2 regions of the Streptosporangium sp. NPDC050148 genome follow, and region 1 is predicted to be linked to the other one. Evidence: riboswitches for the same ligand, from Rfam matches in the RefSeq annotation. Region 1 holds a riboswitch; the other holds the start of a gene.

Region 1 (3,355 bases):
GGTGCCCTCGCCGGGGTCGTTGACCAGGAACGGGTAGACGAGCGGCAGGTCGCCGAGCGCGGCGTCCGGCCCGCAGGAGGCCGACAGGCCCGCGGACTTGCCGGGCAGCCACTCCAGGTTGCCGTGCTTGCCCACGTGGACCACGGCGTGGGCGCCGAAGCCGTCGGCCAGCCAGCGGTAGGCGGCCAGGTAGTGGTGGCTGGGCGGCAGGTCGGGGTCGTGGTAGATGGCGATGGGGTTCTCCCCGAAGCCGCGCGGCGGCTGCACCATCACCACCACGTTGCCGGCGCGCAGCGCGGCCAGCACGATCTCGCCCTCCGGGTCGGCCGACCTGTCCACGAACAGCTCCCCGGGGGGAGGTCCCCAGTGCCGCTCCATCCCCTCCCGCAGGTCCGCGGGCAGCGTGGCGTACCACTCGGCGTAGCGGGTCGCCGCGATGCGCACCGGGTTGCCGGCGAGCTGTTCCTCGGTGAGCCAGTCCCGGTCCTGACCGCCCGCGGCGATCAGCGCGTGGATGAGCGCGTCACCGTCCTGCTCGGTCACCCCGGGCAGCTCGCCCTCGGCGCCGATGTCGTAGCCGCGCTCGCGCATCACCGCCAGCAGGCGCACCAGGCTGGCGGGGGTGTCCAGGCCGACGGCGTTGCCGATGCGGGCGTGCTTGGTGGGGTAGGCCGACAGCATCAGCACCAGCCGTCGCTCGGCGGGCGGCACGTGCCGCAGCGCGGCGTGGCGCACCGCGATGCCCGCCACCCGCGAGGCGCGTTCGGGGTCGGCCACGTAGACGGTCAGCCCGTCCTCGTCGATCTCCTTGAAGGAGAACGGCACCGTGATGATGCGCCCGTCGAACTCGGGGATGGCGACCTGGGTGGCGGCGTCCAGCGGGGACAGGCCGTCGTCGTTCTCCTCCCAGGAGGCGCGGCTGCTCGTCAGACACAGGCCCTGCAGGATCGGCACGTCCAGCTCGGCCAGCGCGCCGACGTCCCACGCCTCGTCGTCCCCGCCGGCCGACGCGGTCGCCGGGCGGGTGCCGCCCGCGGCCAGGACCGTCACCACCAGGGCGTCCACCGTGCGCAGCGCCTCCAGCAGGCCCGGCTCGGCCGTGCGCAGGGACGCGCAGTACAGCGGCAGCGCCCGCCCTCCGGCGTCCTCGATCGCCGAGCAGAGCGCCTCGACGAAGGCGGTGTTGCCGGCCACGTGGTGGGCGCGGTAGTACAGCACCCCGACGACCGGCCCGTCCTGGTCGCGCGCCTCGCGCTCCAGCGTCCCCCAGGTCGGGGTGGGGGCGGGCGCGGCGAACCCGTGCCCGGTGAGCAACAGCGTGTCGGACAGGAAGCGGTACAGCTCGGTCAGGTTGGCCGGGCCGCCGTGCGCGAGGTAGGCGTGCGTCTCGGCGCACACCCCTCCGGGCACGGTGGACAGCTCCATCAGCTCGGCGTCCGGCGCCTGCTCGCCGCCGAGCACGACGACGGGACGGGGACCGGCGAGCAGGGCGTCCAGCCCCCCCTCCCAGGCGCGGCGCCCGCCGAGCAGCCGTACCACGACCACCTCGGCGCCCTCCAGCAGCGGTGGCAGGTCGGCGACGCCCAGGCGGGCGGGGTTTCCCAGGCGGTAGTCGGCGCCGCTCGCGCGGGCGCTCAGCAGGTCGGTGTCAGAGGTCGAGAGCAGCAGGATCACGCGCCACACTCCATCGGCGGGGTCGCACTGCGGTGGGGGAACGGCGGAAAGCGCACGGAGCATCCTCCCTCGGGGTCCTCGCCCCGGGTCGTCGTCGGCCGCGACGGCTGGAGTCTCCTGGCTCCCGGATCGGTGCTCGCCCCGGCCTTCCCGCCCGTCGCCGGGCAGTGGCCCGGTTGAGGTTCGCTCCCCGGTCACAGTGGCGGGACCGCGCCGGAATCACACCGGCTTCCTCCCAACGCCATCGCCACCGATGACACTACGGCAGTCCGGCTCCCCGCAAGAAACTGGCACTAGCATCCCGTGAGTGGACATTGCCGACTTTCATGGACGATCACGGCCTGACGCATGTCCCGGAGCGCTTCAGGTCCACGCCGCCGCCGACGGCGGCCTGGCCCGCGTCCGCGTGCCCGGGGGCCGGCTCACCCCCGCCCGGCTGCGCGAACTCGCCACGGCGGCGCGCCTTCACGGTGACGGCGCCGTCGAGCTCACCTCCCGGGCCAACGTGCAGGTACGCGGTCTCGCCCACGACGACGACCCCACCGCCCCGGACGACGGGTTCGCCGCGCGGATGGCGCGGGCGGGACTGCTGCCCTCGGCCACCCACGAGCGGGTCCGCAACATCCTCGCCTCCCCGCTGACCGGCCTGGACGGTCCCGGCGGCGGGGTCGCCGACGTCACCCCGCTGATCGGCGAGCTGGACCGGCGACTGTGCGCCCGGCCCGCGCTGGCCGCCCTGCCCGGCCGGTTCATGTTCGCCCTCGACGACGGGCGCGGCGACGTGGCCGGGCTCGGCGCCGACGCGGCGGTCCTGGCCGTCGGGCCGGACCGGTTCGCGCTGCTCCTCGCCGGGACCGACACCGGCCTGTGCGTCGGGACGGACCAGGCCGTGACCGCCCTGCTCGCCGCCGCCGAGGCGTTCCTCGACGAGCTGGCCGCCCGGGACGTCACCGCCTGGCGGATCTCCGAGCTCCCCGACGGGCCCGCCCTGGTCACCGCCCGCGTATCGGCCGCCCTCCCCGCGGACCCCACCGCGGATCGCACCGTCCAGGCGCCCCCCTCCGAGCCGGTACGGCCGCGGCCCGTGGCGCTCGGGCCGGTGGGGCTCATCGGCACCGCCGCACCCCCCGGCACCGCCCGGAGCGGCCCCGCGCGGGTCGCGCTCGGGGTGGCGGTTCCCCTGGGACGGCTGACCTCCGCCCAGGCCGAGGTGCTGGCCGACGTCGCCACCGGCGGGGAGATCCGCCTGACCCCCTGGAGAGGCGCGGTCCTGCCCGGCCTGACCCGCGCCGAGGCCGCGGACGCGGCCGGCCGGCTGCGGGCCGCCGGCCTGGTCGTCGACCCCGGCTCGCCGTGGATCGGCGTCACGGCCTGCGCCGGACGTCCCGGCTGCGCCAAGTCCCTGGCCGACGTGCGGGCCGACGCGACCGCCGTCGTCGCCCTGGCCCCGCCCGCCCGGGACGCGTCCCGCACCGATACGCTCCCCGTGCACTGGGCGGGGTGCGCCAGACGCTGCGGCCGCCCGAAGGGGCGGGTCGCCGACGTGGTCGCCACCGGCCACGGCTACCGCCTGGAGCTGGACGGCACCGGCCTGACCTGCTCGGGCATCGAGGAGACCGCGGCCGTGGTGACGGCCGCCAGAGGGGAACTGTGATCGACTACGTCCGCGACGGCGCGGAGA
Region 2 (3,355 bases), on a different contig from region 1:
CTGCGTCGTGGTGCCCAAGAACGAGACCGAGCTGGACCCGATCCTGCTCTCGATCCCGCTGCAGCTCTTCGCCTACCACGCGGCCGTGGCGCTGGAGCGGGACGTCGACAAGCCTCGCAACCTCGCCAAGAGCGTCACGGTGGAGTGAGGACCGCTACTCCAAGGCCATACCCCTCGCACTATGACAGAAAGTGACATGGAGGTAACCTAGGGTATAAGGGGCTCTTGGGGGAAGGGGCGCTTATGCGCCGTAGGGGGTTCTTCGCGCTGGCGGCGGGGACCGCGCTGCTCGCGGGCTGCGGGGCGGAGGACGAGCCCGCGGGCCCGCTGGTGGACCGGCTGTTCCTCCTCGAACCCGCCGCCGACGGTCACGGGTGGGACGGGATCGCGCGCAGGCTGGCCTCCGTCATGGTCAGGTCGGGGCTGGTGCGCACCGTCATGGCCGCCGACCGGCCCGGACCCCTGGGCTCCGTCTCGCGCGACGCCTTCGTCGTCCCCGGCACCTCCGGCGTCCCGGGGCTCGCCGGGGTTGCGGGGACCCGGGGCGTCTCCTTCGCGCGCGAGGGCAGGGTGCTCGTCGCCGCGATGCCGATGCTCGCCGCCGCGGAGATCGCCAACACCACCGCGGTGGTGCGGGCCACCACCCCCCTCGCCCGGCTGGCCGGCGACTGGGCGGCCCTGGTCGTCCCGGCGGGTTCCCGGCTGCGCGCCTTCGAGGACCTCGCCGCGGCGCTGCGCCGCGACCCGGCCGGGCTGACGATCGGCGGCAGGCTGGAGGGAGGCTCCGACCACGTGCTCTACGGCATGATCGGCAAGTGCCTCGGCGTGGACACCCGGCTGCTGGAGTACGCCGGGTACCTGGCCGCCCAGGACGCGGTCGAGGCGCTCAAGGTCGGCCGGGTGGCGGCCCTGCTGGGATCGGCCCGTGCCCTGCTGCCGGGGATCTCCGCGGGCCGGCTGCGTCCCCTGGCGGTCTCCTCGGGCGGCCGGATCGAGGGGATCGACGCGCCGACGCTGATGGAGCTCGACGTCCGGCTGGAGTACAGCGACTGGTGCGGGCTGGTGGGGCCCGGCGACATGAGCCCGGCGGACAGGGACGCGGCGATCGCCCTGTGCGAGCGGCTCGACGCCACGCCGCACTGGCGTGCCCTGTGCGCGGCGAACGGGTGGAGCCGGGTCTTCCTCGGCGGCGACGACTTCCGCCGGTGGCTGTCCACCGAGACCGGCCGGACCCGGGGCGTGCTTCACGAACTCGGGCTCGCGACGTCCTCGGACACAACCTGTTGGGGTGGTTGCGTCAGACGGCCCTAGATGTAGGATCCTGATCGTCGCTGGTTCACCCGTGAAGGGTGAGGCAAGAGGGAACCCGGTGAGATTCCGGGACTGCCCCGCAGCGGTGAGCGGGAACGAAAGCCGTCATTGAGCACTGGGTGCGCCATGCCCGGGAAGCGACGGCCGGTAGGCGTGTGCGGTGCGCCCGTGAGTCCGAAGACCTGCCGGTGACGTGGTTGTCCAGGGCCTCGTGGGAGGGCCCGCGGAACGAGGCGGTCCGGCGTGCCCGGAATCGCTCGTGGACGCGTGCCCCCGGCGAGACCGCAGGGGGAGAGTCCGAGCGAGCGAGGGGCAGTACGTGACAGAGACCGTGGCGCAGACCGTGACGGAGATCGACACTCCGACGGGGGACGGCGGGGAGCGCGGGCCCGGTGGCACCGGCGGGCCGGTGACGCGGAACGACGCCCGGACGGGGGACGGCGGGAACGACGGCCGCAGGCTGGCCATCGACGAGGCCGCCGCCCGGGTGATCACCGACCCGGAGAACTCCAGGATCGCCGCCGCCATGCTGGCCGAGCTGATCGCCGACGAGGCCGCCGAGCACGGCGTGCGGAGCTTCTCCGACTCCGTCGCCGCCACCCACCGGGCCGGGCTGGTGCAGGACCGGCTCGCGGAGTTCGTGGCCGCGCACGCCGAGGCCCTGGACGCGCTGGTCGTGCCGGACGCCGACGCCGGGTTCGAGTACTTCGGGCTGCGCACCGTCTACGACCGCTACCTGCTGCGCCACCCGAGCACCCGTACGGTGCTGGAGCGCCCGCAGCACTTCTTCCTGCGGGTGGCCTGCGGCCTGTCCGAGACCGTCGAGGAGGCCGCCGAGCTGTACGCGCTGATGGCCTCGCTGTCGTACCTGCCCAGCTCGCCGACGCTGTTCAACTCCGGCTCGCGCCGCCCCCAGCTGTCCTCGTGCTTCCTGCTCGACTCGCCCCGCGACGAGCTGGAGTCCATCTACGAGCGCTACGGGCAGGTCGCCCGGCTGTCGAAGTACGCCGGGGGGATCGGTATCGCCTGGACGCGGATCCGCTCGCGCGGCTCGCTGATCCGCGGCACCAACGGCCACTCCAACGGCATCGTGCCCTGGCTGCGCACGCTGGACTCCAGCGTCGCCGCGGTGAACCAGGGCGGCCGGCGCAAGGGCGCGGCCTGCGTCTACCTGGAATCCTGGCACGCCGACGTCGAGGAGTTCCTCGAACTGCGCGACAACACCGGCGAGGAGGCCCGGCGCACGCACAACCTGAACCTGGCCAACTGGATCCCCGACGAGTTCATGCGCAGGGTCGAGGCCGACGGCACCTGGTCGCTGTTCGACCCCAAGGAGGTCCCGCACCTGACCGACCTGTACGGGACGGCGTTCGACGAGGCCTACCGGGCCGCCGAGGCCGAGGGCCGGTTCGTCCGGCAGATCCCGGCCCGCTCCCTGTACGGGCGGATGATGCGCACGCTCGCCCAGACCGGCAACGGCTGGATGACCTTCAAGGACGCGGCCAACCGGACCTCCAACCAGACGGGCAGGCCGCACAACGTCATCCACCTGTCCAACCTCTGCACGGAGATCCTGGAGGTCACCGGGGACGCCGAGACCGCGGTCTGCAACCTCGGCTCGATCAACCTGGCCGCGCACCTGGTCACGACCCCCGCGAACGGCGGCACCCCCGCGAACGGCGGGACCCGGGGAGACGGCGCGGCCTCGGGGAACGGCGAGGTCGCGGGAGGCGGCGCCGTCCCGGGGGACGACGGGGCGTCGCGGATCGCCGGGATCGACTGGGACCGGCTGCGCGCGACCGTCCGCACCGCCGTGCGCTTCCTGGACCGCACCATCGACCTGGGCTTCTACCCGACCCCCGAGGCCCGCGACGCCAACCTCAGGTGGCGGCCGATCGGGCTCGGCGTGATGGGCCTGGCCGACGTGCTGTTCACGCTCCGGCTCCCGTTCGACTCGCCCGAGGCGCTGAAGCTGTCCACCACGATCTCCGAGGAGATCGCGCTCGCCGCCTACGCGACCTCCTGCGACCTGGCCGCCGAGCGG

The links. A riboswitch is a leader RNA that binds a small molecule or an ion and turns the genes downstream of it on or off. The one in region 1 is predicted to bind cobalamin.
Region 2: linked by a shared signal. The riboswitch ahead of ACZ6RT_RS05955 (ribonucleoside-diphosphate reductase subunit alpha) and the one ahead of cobN (cobaltochelatase subunit CobN) in region 1 are both predicted to bind cobalamin.

What each region holds. Positions count from the first base shown of each region.
Region 1 is NZ_JBVJIA010000015.1:176,080-179,434, reverse strand. It holds gene cobN (cobaltochelatase subunit CobN) at 1-1,674, opposite strand, end outside; cobalamin riboswitch at 1,763-1,935, opposite strand; gene cobG (precorrin-3B synthase) at 1,982-3,328, shown strand; gene ACZ6RT_RS19035 (precorrin-8X methylmutase) at 3,325-3,355, shown strand, end outside.
Region 2 is NZ_JBVJIA010000004.1:222,583-225,937, forward strand. It holds gene glmS (glutamine--fructose-6-phosphate transaminase (isomerizing)) at 1-148, shown strand, start outside; gene ACZ6RT_RS05950 (tripartite tricarboxylate transporter substrate-binding protein) at 244-1,311, shown strand; cobalamin riboswitch at 1,316-1,515, shown strand; gene ACZ6RT_RS05955 (ribonucleoside-diphosphate reductase subunit alpha) at 1,721-3,355, shown strand, end outside.